Regions from separate parts of the Herbaspirillum sp. NPDC101397 genome, predicted to be linked through region 1. Evidence: predicted binding sites of a transcription regulator. Region 1 holds the regulator's gene; each other region holds the start of a gene.
The links. The regulator LexA, encoded in region 1, represses DNA repair genes until DNA is damaged. The targets are predictions, from matches to a motif close to ACTGTATNNNNATACAGT.
Positions count from the first base shown of each region.

Region 2: the regulator LexA is predicted to act here: its motif matches at 1,463-1,480, upstream of imuA (translesion DNA synthesis-associated protein ImuA).
Region 3: the regulator LexA is predicted to act here: its motif matches at 1,629-1,646, upstream of ruvA (Holliday junction branch migration protein RuvA).

Region 1 is NZ_JBIWNS010000009.1:224,132-228,296, reverse strand. Features, by position in the region: gene rpsR (30S ribosomal protein S18) at 1-267, opposite strand, end outside; gene priB (primosomal replication protein N) at 301-594, opposite strand; gene rpsF (30S ribosomal protein S6) at 629-997, opposite strand; gene lexA (transcriptional repressor LexA) at 1,250-1,900, shown strand; gene ACIROW_RS21515 (tetratricopeptide repeat protein) at 2,088-4,055, shown strand.
Region 2 is NZ_JBIWNS010000001.1:11,203-15,367, forward strand. Features, by position in the region: gene ACIROW_RS00055 (MFS transporter) at 1-511, opposite strand, end outside; gene ACIROW_RS00060 (pyridoxamine 5'-phosphate oxidase family protein) at 805-1,383, shown strand; gene imuA (translesion DNA synthesis-associated protein ImuA) at 1,493-2,206, shown strand; gene ACIROW_RS00070 (Y-family DNA polymerase) at 2,136-3,614, shown strand; gene ACIROW_RS00075 (error-prone DNA polymerase) at 3,627-4,165, shown strand, end outside.
Region 3 is NZ_JBIWNS010000004.1:257,113-261,277, forward strand. Features, by position in the region: gene ruvB (Holliday junction branch migration DNA helicase RuvB) at 1-986, opposite strand, end outside; gene ruvA (Holliday junction branch migration protein RuvA) at 997-1,575, opposite strand; gene ACIROW_RS11680 (DUF808 domain-containing protein) at 1,742-2,653, shown strand; gene ruvC (crossover junction endodeoxyribonuclease RuvC) at 2,657-3,199, opposite strand; gene ACIROW_RS11690 (branched-chain amino acid ABC transporter substrate-binding protein) at 3,253-4,165, opposite strand, start outside.

The sequences.
Region 1 (4,165 bases):
TGTGTATGGCAGCAACGCGAGGTAGCGTGCGCGCTTGATCGCTGTGTCAACTTGACGCTGATAGTGTGCCTTGGTGCCGGTCAGACGTGCTGGCATGATCTTGCCGTTTTCTTGCACGAAATCCTTCAGAGTGTCGACGTCTTTGTAATCGACTTGCTCAACACCTGCGGCTGTGAAACGGCAGAATTTTTTACGCTTGAACAGCGGGTTTTGCTGTTGGCGTTTTTGCTTCAACTTGCTTTTATCGAACTTTTTACCGAATGCCATTTTGCGGCTCCTGATATCTAAAATTGAGTGGTTCTAAACTACAGATTCAAAATCAACGATGTGAAACACGATGCTTTTGCTGTTGCGATTCCTGCGCGCCATGAAACCGCTGAACTTGAGCATCTCGCCGAGACCGGCCCGGTTAAGCCGACCTGAAATTTCGCCTGCAGCGAATGCAGTGATTTCAAACTCGACCAACCTCTTGATGCCCGCTTCCGTCTGCTCCGATTGGTGCTGCAACTTCGCAGTCACTACCGGGATGCCTGCCGGGGTGTAACGTATGACGTCACGCTCGGCGATGGTGGCAACAAACTGAAAGTGATTCACGCTCCCTGATGCTTTTCTATCGCAATGTCAGCAATTAAGCCGCTGGTGCTTCTGCGCGATTGCTCTTTACTGCGTCTTCCTTCTGGACAGCCTTCAGGATTGGCGAAGGACCGGTTTCGGCCTTCTTCATCTTGACTGTCAGGTGACGCAACACTGCATCGTTGAACTTGAAGCCGGTTTCGATTTCGGCCAGAGTTTCGCCGTCAACTTCGATATTCAGGCAAACATAGTGTGCTTTTGCCAGTTTTTGGATTTGGTACGCCAATTGACGGCGGCCCCAATCTTCGACACGGTGAATCTTGCCGCCGCGTGCAGTAACGATGCCTTTGTAACGCTCGATCATCGCTGGAACTTGCTCGCTTTGGTCCGGATGGACGATAAATACGATTTCATAATGACGCATGTAGACTCCTTTATGGACTGATTAACAAATCGCCCACCTCGGCGTCAAGACGAGTGTGGGAAGAGGAAAGCCCGCAATCATATACCAGAACGCCCAAAACCTCAATACTTTCAGGCATTTGCCGTGGAACAGCGCCCACAGATCGGAAAACGGTCGATGACATGATTTCAATATTGCAGATTGACACTGCTTTATAACTGTATAAAAATACAGACTGTTTATGCAACCAGCATAACTTCCCCGAAAGCCGACATGCTCAAACTGACCGCTCGCCAGGAACAGATTCTGAATCTGATCAAAGACGCCATCGAAAACACCGGCTTCCCGCCTACACGAGCAGAAATCGCCAATGAGCTGGGCTTCCGCTCCGCCAATGCCGCCGAAGAGCATCTGCAGGCGCTGGCGCGCAAAGGCGCCATCGAAATTTCTCCGGGCACCTCGCGCGGAATCCGCCTGCGAGATGGATCGATTACCAATCCTGGCCGCCAGATGGCGCTGCCCCACCCTGCACTCATGCAGCTGTCGCTGCCGCTGGTCGGCCGCGTCGCTGCCGGCTCGCCGATCCTGGCGCAAGAACATATTGAGAGCAATTACAACGTCGACCCGGCGCTGTTTTCGGCCAAGCCGGACTACTTGCTGAAGGTGCGCGGCATGTCGATGCGCGACGCCGGCATTCTGGACGGCGATCTGCTCGCGGTAAAAAAGGCCGATCAGGCGCGCAATGGCCAGATCGTGGTGGCGCGAATCGGCGATGACGTCACGGTCAAGCGCTATCGCAAGACCGGCTCGCTGATCGAGTTGCTGCCTGAAAATCCCGACTTCAAGGTGATCAAGGTCTCATCCGAAGAGGAAAACTTCGCCCTGGAAGGCTTGGCCGTCGGCTTGCTGCGCAGCTGGAATTGATTTCGCCTCGGACCCCACCCAAACTAAAGCCCGCTAAATCGCGGGCTTTTTTTACGTCTGTTTGCCAGATCGAAAGCAGAATTGCATCATATGATACCGATAGCTAACTGCGACCGGGCAAAGCATTGCAAAAATAGCTTTTCCGCTCGCAAAGCAGCACCATTACTCAATCCGGTAAGGAACCACAATGTCAACGCGTAGCAGCAACAAGCCCGCCAACAAGAGCGCTCAACCCAACATCAAGGATCTCCTGGCCGTAAGAGAATGCTTAAACTTGCTGGATGATCACAAAGTCGACGCAGCAAAAGAGCTGTGTGCCCAAGTGCTCAAACGCGCGCCAAATCTGGTCTATGCCAACCATGCATGGGGCCTGGTCGCCATGCATGAGAACGACTTCATCGGCGCAGAAGCCGCCTTGCGCAAAGCGGTGGCGGCAGATCCGACCAATTCGGAATATATTGCAAACTTGGCCACCTCCGTCCTCAAGCAAGACCGGATCGACGATTCGATCGCGCTGTACGAGGAAGCCATCAAACTCAACAGCGAGAATAAAGACGCGCGTATCGGCCTCGCCAACGCCCTGCATGAAAAGAACGATCCGGATGCTTCGATCGCCTATTTCGAGGATGCCGTCAGACGCAATCCTGAGGCGCCCGGACCGCTGTCCCACCTTGGCAAGGCACTGATTGATGCAAAGCAATATAAGGAAGCGATCAACGTACTGTTCAAGTCACTGCAGTTGCAAATAAATTTCGCGCCGGCACACACCAATCTGGGCATCGCTCTCCAGGAAATGGACATGCTCAAGGATGCACTGGAAAGCCATAAGACGTCCTTGCTGCTGGATCCGACCGACATCTACGCGCAGACCAAGATCGCCGACACCTATATCAAACTAAAGGAATACGACAAGGCCAACGAGCATTACCAGCGCATCATCGAACTGGCCCCCAAAGATCCCAACAGTTATACGAAACTCGCCTCAAGCCTGTTTTCCCACCAAGATCGCTATGAAGAAGCCATGGCGCTGTTCCATAAGGCACTTGAAGTCGATCCGAAACACCCGTTGACGCACAACAATATCGGCGCGACGATGTACGATTACGGTGAGACGGTGTCCTCACTGCAATATTTCAAAGATGCACTCGCGCTCAAACCCAATTATTTGACCGCCCAGCACAATCTTGCACTTGGACAACTTCTGGCAGGCGACCTGAAGGATGGCTGGGCCAATCATGAGAGCAGACTGGAAGTCAAAGAGCGTCGCCACGTCTATAAATTGATCCACAAGCTTTTCGAACTGATCCCGAAATGGGATGGCAAGTCTTCGCTCCAGGGCAAATACATTCTGCTGATGCACGAACAAGGCTTCGGCGACAGCATTCAGTTCGTACGCTACGTCCACAAGTTGCTGGAACAAGGCGCCCGTGTGGCGCTGCACGTCAAGGATCCGTTGGCCCGCCTGTTCCGCAGCGTGTCCGATCAGGTGACACTGGTGCGTGAGAACGATCCTCTGCCCAAGTGCGACTACGCTTACGTGCTGATGAGCCTGCCGCACGCGCTCGGTACCGATCGCGTCGAAGACATCCCTTCCTATCCGTTCTATTTATCTGCCGATCCGCAGGACATCAAGCGCTGGAAAGACAAAATGGACATGTTCGCAGACAATACCGGCGACCTGCGCGTCGGCTTCGTCTGGGCCGGTAATCCGGAGCATGGCAATGACCGGAAACGTTCCATTCCACTTGAGACCTTCGCTCCTCTATTTAATACGTCCGGTGTCCAGTTCTTTTCCATCCAGAAAGGACTTGTCACATCTGAGTTGGCCAAGCTCCCTAAAGAATTGCCTGTGTACAATATAGGCGATGCCCTTAATGACTTTGCCGATACGGCCGCGGTGATGGCCAATCTTGACCTGATCATCAGCGTCGACACTTCTGTGGTCCATCTGGCCGGCGCGCTCGGCCGGCCAACCTGGACGTTGCTGGCCCATACGCCCGACTGGCGCTGGCTGAACGACCGGGAGGATTCGCCGTGGTATCCGAGCATGCGCTTGTTCCGCCAGCCAACTCGCAACGACTGGCCTGCGGTTATCAGCAAAGTAGCTTCGGAGCTCGCAATCCTGGCACAAGAAAAGAAAAAAAGGACAGCGTAATCAAATACTTGCCGCATTCACCCTATGCGGCAAGTTGCAAAAAAGTCCGCTGAAAGCCCCCTCGCCACCTTTCTACGCCTCAAAACGGAACTTTTCAAGAATACCTACTA
Region 2 (4,165 bases), on a different contig from region 1:
GGCTCGACAGGTACAGGCCGATCGGGATGCCGAGCACCTGGCTCGCTGCGAATGCGGTCTGGATCATGCCCATGACGCGGCCGCGCATCTGCAGCGGGAACAGGTCGGTCGAGATCGCCAGCACGATGGAGCCGATCACGCCGCCGAACAGGCCGGTGACGATGCGCGCGATCAACAGGCTTTCAAAGGTCTGCGCCAGGCCGCACCACAGCGTGCCGATGATGAAGCCGGTATAGAAAAACAGCAGCAGTTTCTTGCGGTCGAAGCGGTCGGCGAAGCCGGCGGTCAGCAGGCCGGAGACGCCGGCGCTGAAGGCGTAGGCCGACACCACCAGGCCGAATTGCTGCGGCGTGATCTGCATGGCCGGCATGATCAGCGCGCCCAGCGGCGACATCAGCATGAAGTCGAGGATCACGGCGAATTGCAGGAAGGCCAGCACGCCGACGACGAACTTTTGGTAAGGAGAAAACTGTAAAGGAGCAGCAGGAGTTGCCGGGGTTGCAGAAGTCATGTTCTTTTCTTTCTTGGTGGAGCGGGCGTGCATGCGCTCGCCGTATTTATGTGTGCCGGTCGACCGGAGCGGGAGCGACGTTCAATCGGCAAGTCGACGGCAGCCGCGGTGGGAGCGCGGGGCCGAAGCCGGGGTTGGGGATTGATGGACAGGATGAAGACGGATCATGAGGGAAAATATTGTAGCCGAGACGAGAAATATTTCGCAGCGCCATCGTGGACGGCGTATGCGCGCCGCAACAGCGGTGACGCGATTACAATGGCGGCCTCCCTGACGGAAGGCAAGAACCGCCCATGACTGCACTGAACGACATCCACGCCGCAATATGGAAAGCACTCGCCGCAGGCGCCGGTCCGCAACGCACGCCGTTGACGATGTGGCAAGCCGCCACCAATGGCATCGGCGCGGCTGCCGGCATGCCGCAGGTGCGCACCGTGGTCTTGCGCGATGCGGACCAGCAGGGCGGTTCGATCTCCTTCCACACCGACATGCGTTCGGCCAAGGTCGCCGAGCTGCGCGCCGATCCGCGCATTGCCATGACCGGACTCGATCTCGACAACTTCGTGCAGATCCGCCTCGAAGGCCGCGCGCAGATCTGCGCCGACGAGGCCGAACGGCGCGCCATCTGGAGCGCCGCACGACCGCATACGCTGATCCTGTACCGCACGCCGTTTGCACCGGGCACGCCGCTTGATGCGCCCGAAGCCGGTCATGTTCGGGAACCGGGCAGCGGCGACGGCTATGCGAATTTCTGCCCGGTGCGCGTGGTGCTGGACAAGCTCGAGTATCTCGACATCTCTCCCGACGGCCACCGGCGCGCAGTGTTCCGCCGCAATGGCGATCAGTGGCCCGGCACGTGGGTGGCTCCATGAAGTTGGCATGATTTCTTTCCGGCAACGCCGATATTGACGAATCGCGCATCTCAGGTTGACTAAGCGGAGCTGGCAATATACTGTATATAAACACAGTATTCAATGCCTTATGCCTCCGCCATCTCTTGACATTATTGACAGTCCTCAAAGCATTCACAGCTCCCTCTGGCGCGCATCGCAGTTGGCGCGGGGCGGCGCGCGCTGTCTCGACACCGGCTTTGCGGAGCTGTCGGCGGAGTTGCCGGGGCATGGCTGGCCGACCGGGGCGCTGATCGACTTGCTGTTGCGGCAACCGGGAGCGGGAGAGTTGCGTTTGCTTGGCCCTGCCTTGAAAGCCTTGGCGCCGCGCCGTATTGCGCTGGTGCAGACGCCGCACGCGCCGCAAGCGATCGGCTGGCGCCAGCTGGGCGTTGATGCTGCACGCCTGCTGTCGGTGCGCGCCGCCACCAGCGCCGACGCCGCCTGGGCCGCCGAGCAGATACTGAAATCGGACAGTTGCGCCGTGCTGCTGTTCTGGCAGCGCAATCTGCGCAAGGAGAGCGTGCGCCGGCTGCATCTGGCGGCGCAGGGAGGCAATACCTTGTTCGTCATGCTGCGGCCGCTCAGTTGCGCCCAGGATGCCTCGCCGGCGCCGTTGCGGCTGTCGCTGACGGCCGCCGCGGGCGGCGTCGATATCGGCTTCGTCAAGCGGCGCGGTCCGCAACGCGACACCCCCTTGTTTGTTTCACTGCCTTCTCTGAATCTTTTGCATCATGCGTCTGTGGATCGCCGTACACCTGCCCCTGTTACCGCTGGAAGTGTTTTATCCGAACTGGTCGGATGAGGCTGACGCGGTCGTGCTGGAGCACACCCGCGTCATGGCGGCGTCGCAGCCGGCCTGCGACGCCGGCGTGCGTTACGGCATGCGCCGCGGCGGTGTGCTGGCCTTGCTGCCGCGCGCCCACATGCACGAGCGCGCCATCGAGCGCGAAGCGCAGGCGCTGTCCGGCGCCGCCACCGCGCTGCTGCAATACACGCCGCAAGCCGCCTTCAGCGACGACGCCACCATCGTGCTCGACATCGGCGCCAGCCTGCGTTTGTTCGGCGGCATTCGCGCCTTGTGCCGGCGCGTGCGCGCCACCGTGCGCCAGCTCGGTCTGACCGCCGCCGTCAGCTGCGCCCCGACCGCAGCCGGCGCCGCCTTGCTGGCGCGCCATTGCCATCTGCCGGGTCATCATCATCCGCGCACGCTGAGTAGGCCGCGCCTGCAGCGCCGCCTTGATCGCTTGCCGGTAAGCGCCTTGCCGGCCGCGCTGCCTTATCTCGACTGGCTCAAGGGAATCGGCTGCCGCAATCTCGCCGACCTGCGTGGTTTGCCGCGCGCCGGTCTGCAGCGGCGCGGCGACACCCGCATGCTGGATGCGCTCGATTGCGCCTACGGCGAAGCGACGGAACTGCATGCCTGGATAGAGACGCCGCCGAGCTTCCGCCAGCGCATCGAACTGACCGAGCGCATCGAACATGCCGAGGCTGCGCAGCACACCGTGCAAGCCTTGCTGGCGCAACTGTGCGGCTGGCTCACGGCGCGCCAGCTGGCGGTCACGCAGGTGTGCGTGCAACTGGAGCACGAACGCGGCCGCCAGGCCGTCGCGCCGACCGTGATCGAACTCGCCCTGGCCGAGCCGACCTGGCAGGACGCGCACCTGATCCGCTTGCTGAAAGAGCGCTTGGCGCAGCTCGAGATCAGTGCCCCCGTCATCGCCGTGGTGCTGGAAGCGGCGCGCACCGAAGCCATGGCGCCGGCCAGCGAGAGCCTGTTTCCCGAGCCGGGCGGCACACCGGAAGACTACAAGCGTCTGGTCGAATTGCTGGTGGCGCGGCTGGGCGCCGAACACGTGTTGCAGCCGTCGCCGCTGGCCGACTACCGGCCGGAGCAGGCCAACCGCTGGGTGTCCGTGATGGAGCCGGCCGCGCCGCTCGACGCGCGCCCGTTGCCGCCGCGTCCGGGCTGGCTGCTGGAAAAGCCGGTGGCGCTGGTCATGCGCCAGCACCGGCCGTATTACGGCTCGCGCCTGCGCCCGGTGTCGCCACCCGAACGCATCGAAGCCGGCTGGTGGAACGGGCTGCTGGTCACGCGCGACTACTACATCGCGGCAGGCGCCGATCATTGCCACTACTGGATCTATCGCGAGCGCATCGGCGATGTCGACGGTGTCGAACCGCATTGGTATCTGCACGGCGTGTTCGGCTGAGGGAGGTGCTCCATGCCTGAGAAGCCCACGTCGATGCCGGTGCGGATCCCCGATTACGCAGAACTGTTTTGCCTGTCCAACTTCACCTTCCTCGAAGGCGCTTCGCATGCCGAAGAGCTCGCCGCGCGCGCGGTGCAGCTGGGGTACACGGCGCTGGCCGTGACCGACGAATGTTCGCTGGCGGGCGTGGTGCGCGCGCATGTGGAAAGCAAAAACGCCGGCATGAAGCTGATCATCGGATCCTGTTTTCGCATTGAATGGGAAGCAGGGCAGCCGCCGCTCACGCTGATCGCATTGGCGCAGAATCGCGAAGGTTACGGCAACCTGTCGGAGCTGATTACGCTTGGTCGCACGCGTGCCGAGAAGGGAAGTTATCGCATCGGCATTGAGGATTTTTCCGCGCCGCAGGCCTCGCATGCGCACTTGCGCGGTTTGCCCGATTGCCTGCTGGTATTGGCGCCGCATTATCCGGCCGACGCCACGTTGCTGGCGCAGCAGGCCGACTGGTTGGCGCGCACCTTTCCGCAGCGCGCCTGGCTAGGCCTGACCCA
Region 3 (4,165 bases), on a different contig from region 1:
GGCGTCGCCACGCGGCCGCGCGGCGTGCGTTGCAGATAACCTTGCTGGATCAGGTAAGGCTCCAGCACGTCTTCGATGGTGTCACGCTCTTCACCGATTGCCGCAGCGAGATTGTCTAGTCCGACCGGACCGCCGTTGAATTTGAACAGCACCGCTTCGAGCAGCTTGCGGTCCATCACGTCAAAGCCGACCGGATCGACGTCGAGCATGACCAGCGCGGCGTCGGCCATCGCTTGCGTGATCCGGCCATTGCCTTTCACTTCCGCATAGTCTCGCACGCGACGCAGCAGACGATTGGCGATGCGCGGCGTGCCGCGGCTGCGCTTGGCGATTTCCAGCGCGCCTTCTTCGACGATCGGTGCATTCAGCAGGCCGGCGCTGCGCGTGACGATGCGGGCCAGCTCCGGCGGCGTGTAGAACTCCAGGCGCGCAACGATGCCGAAGCGGTCGCGCAGCGGATTGGTCAGCATGCCGGCGCGCGTGGTGGCGCCGACCAGCGTGAACGGCTGCAGGTCCAGACGCACCGAACGCGCCGCCGGGCCTTCGCCGATCATGATGTCGATCTGGTAGTCCTCGAGCGCGGGATAGAGGATTTCCTCCACCACTGGCGACAAGCGATGGATCTCGTCGATGAACAGCACGTCGTTGGCTTCGAGATTGGTCAGCAGCGCGGCCAGGTCGCCGGCGCGCTCCAGCACGGGGCCGGAAGTCTGGCGCAGGTTGACGCCCATTTCGCGCGCGATGATGTGCGCCATGGTGGTCTTGCCAAGGCCCGGCGGGCCGAACAGCAAGGTGTGATCGAGCGCTTCGCCGCGCTGGCGCGCCGCCGAGATGAAGATCTCGAGCTGGCCGCGCACTTTTTCCTGGCCGACGTATTCGTCGAGCTGCTTGGGCCGCAGCGCGCGTTCGATGGCCTCCTCGTTGGCCGAGGCCGGCGTGGCGGCGATGATGCGTTGTTCGGAAAAGTCGTCGGTCTGGATGCTCATGATTTACCGTTCAGGCTTTGGACAGTGCTTTCAGTGCGTGCTTGATGCCGTCCGAGACGCTGGCATCGGCCGGCACCTGCTTCAGCGCCAGAGTCGCTTCCTTGTCGGAATAACCGAGCGCCAGCAAGGCGTTGAGGATATCCGAAGTCGCGTCGTGATGCACCGCGCCGCCGACCACGCCGAGATCGGCGCCGAGCTTGCCCTTGAGTTCAAGCAACAGGCGTTCCGCGGTCTTCTTGCCGATGCCGGGGACCTTGGTGAGACGACCGGCTTCCTGCAGCGTCACCGCCTGCGCCAGATCGCTGACCGACATGCCGGACAGGATCGACAACGCGGTGCGCGCGCCGACACCGGAAATCTTGATCAGCTCCTTGAAGGTATTGCGCTCTTCGGCGCTGCCGAAGCCGAACAGCACGTGGGCGTCTTCGCGGATCGCCAGGTGCGTCAGCAGCACCACTTTTTCGCCGAGGCCGGGCAGATTGTAGAAGGTGCTCATCGGCACGCCGACTTCATATCCGACGCCGTTGCAGTCGACCAGCAATTGCGGAGGATTTTTTTCGAGCAGGATTCCGGAGAGGCGACCGATCATGATGGGCAGGTATCGAAAGTGAGTCGAAAAATGGATTATCGGAATGATACAGTACTGTTCGGATAAACAGTATATGAATCCGCCGAGCCGGCCCCCTGCACTTGCCTTGAAGCACCTTGCCGGGCTATCGTCTGGCCTCACGCATCAACAACCACGCAAGGATCCCATGGCAGGCAGCAGCTTTTTCGCATTGATCGACGACATCGCCGGCATTCTCGACGACGTCTCCGCCATGACCAAGGTCGCCGCCAAGAAAACCGCGGGCGTGCTTGGCGATGATCTGGCGCTCAATGCGCAGCAGGTATCCGGCGTCAACGCCGACCGCGAATTGCCGGTGGTGTGGGCGGTGGCGCTCGGCTCGCTGAAGAACAAGGCGATCCTGGTGCCGGCCGCGCTGGCGATCAGCGCCCTCGCGCCGTGGGCGGTGACGCCGCTGCTGATGCTGGGCGGCGCCTTCCTGTGTTTTGAAGGCTTCGAGAAGCTGGCGCACAAGTATCTGCCGCACGAAGAAGAACATCTTGACGAGACTGCCGCTCCTGAAGCCGCCGAAAGCGAACAGGACAAGATCAAGGGCGCCATCCGCACCGACTTCATCCTGTCGGCGGAAATCATCGCCATCACGCTGGGCACGGTGGCCGGCGCGCCTTTGCAGCAACAGATCACGGTGCTGGTCGGCATCGCGCTGATCATGACGGTGGGTGTCTATGGCGTGGTCGCGGGCATCGTCAAGCTTGACGACGGCGGTCTGTACCTGCTGCGCACCGGTGGAAAATTCGCGCAGCGCATCGGTCGCGCCATTCTGGTGGCGGCGCCCTACATGATGAAGAGCCTGACCGTGATCGGCACGGTGGCGATGTTCATGGTGGGCGGCGGGATCCTGACGCACGGCATCGCGCCCGTGCATCACTGGATCGCCGATGTCAGCGCCCCGCTGGCGACGGTGCCGGTGGTCGGCGGCTTGTTGTCGGTGCTGGCGCCGTCGGCGCTGGATGCGGTGTTCGGGGTGATTGCCGGCGGCGTGGTGCTGCTGGCGGTAACGGCGGTGCAACGCGTGCTGAAAATCTTCAAAAAGAAGTAGCGCCTAACCGACCAGACGACCGCCGCGCATGCGCAGGCCCTTCTTGGCCAGCCCCGGCGCCAGTCCGCCCAGCACGCTGAGGATGTCGCCGCTGTGCGCATGGCAGATCGCCACGCCGAGCGCGTCAGCCGCGTCGGTGCCCGGCAAACCCGGCAGCGCCAGCAAGCGCTGCACCATATCCTGCACCTGCTGCTTCTGCGCCTTGCCGTGACCGGCGACGGCTTGCTTGACCTGCAGCGCGGTGTATTCCGCCACCTGCAGATCGGCCTGCACCAACGCGCAAATCGCCGCGCCGCGGGCCTGGCCGAGCAGCAGCGTGGATTGCGGGTTGACGTTGACGAAGACTTTTTCGATCGCCGCGCAGTCAGGCGTGTACGTCTGGATCACCTCGCCGATGCTGGCCAGGATGACCTTGAGACGTTGCGGCAAATCGCCGTCCGGCGTCTTGATGGTGCCGGAGGCGATATAGGCAAGCTTGCTGCCCTGCTTGTGGATCACGCCGAAGCCGGTGGTGCGCAAGCCGGGATCAATGCCAAGAATTTTCATGCAGACACAATGTGAGTTAATCGTTTCGGATGGAGCTCCGGACCTGCCGGCAATCAAGGCGCCTTGACCACCTTTACTATTTTCCAATCCCCGCCCTGCGCTTCATATACGGTAAACACAGGATCGCGCAGATTTCCTTCCCGGTCGAAGGAAATAAGGCCGGTCAGTCCCCTGAATTTCTCCGCATGCAGCGTGTCGATCAATTTGCCCGGATCGGCCGAATTGCCCTGCCGGATCGCTTCCCCCAACATCAGCACCGCGTCATAGGCGCGCAAGCTGCTGACGTCGATATACGATGAAGAAAACCGCGCGATGTAGTTCTTTTCAAAATTCTTCCATCCCGGCAGTTTATCTCGTTGCTGGTCGGATTCCAGCGTAAAAATATTGCCGGCGCCGTTGACCTGATTCAGGAAGTTCTGGTTGTTCATGCCGTTCATCGCATTCAGGAAACGCGTCTTCACGCCCAGACGCTTGGCGCTGGCGATCATGTTGGCCGCCTGCAGATGCGTGCCGCCCCAGAATATCGCATCCGCCCTGCTCTCCTTGACATCGGCCAGCGCCTGGTTGAAATCGGAGGTTTTGTCGCTGACCGAATAGCGGCCAAGCAAGAGACCGCCGGCTTGCCGGAAACCCTCGCTGAACTGATCCGCCATCGCCATGCCCGACGGCGTCTTGTCGTCGATCACGGCCATGCGATCAACCTTCAGGTCGCCATACACATAATGCCCGAAAAGAATGCCGCCCTGTTCGCTGTGGCCGAACATGCGGAAGGTGTTGTCATAGCCGAGCTGCGTGAATTTGTGGTTGGTGGCGCCGACCGAGATGTGCGGAATGCGCGCGGCCCGGACTTGTTCGGCGGTGGCGATGCATACCGTCGAACTGTGGCAGATGAGCGCAGCGGGATTTTTCTTTAGCAGATAGTCCGTCGCCAGTTTGCTGGCGTTGGCATCGAAACGATCGTCTTGC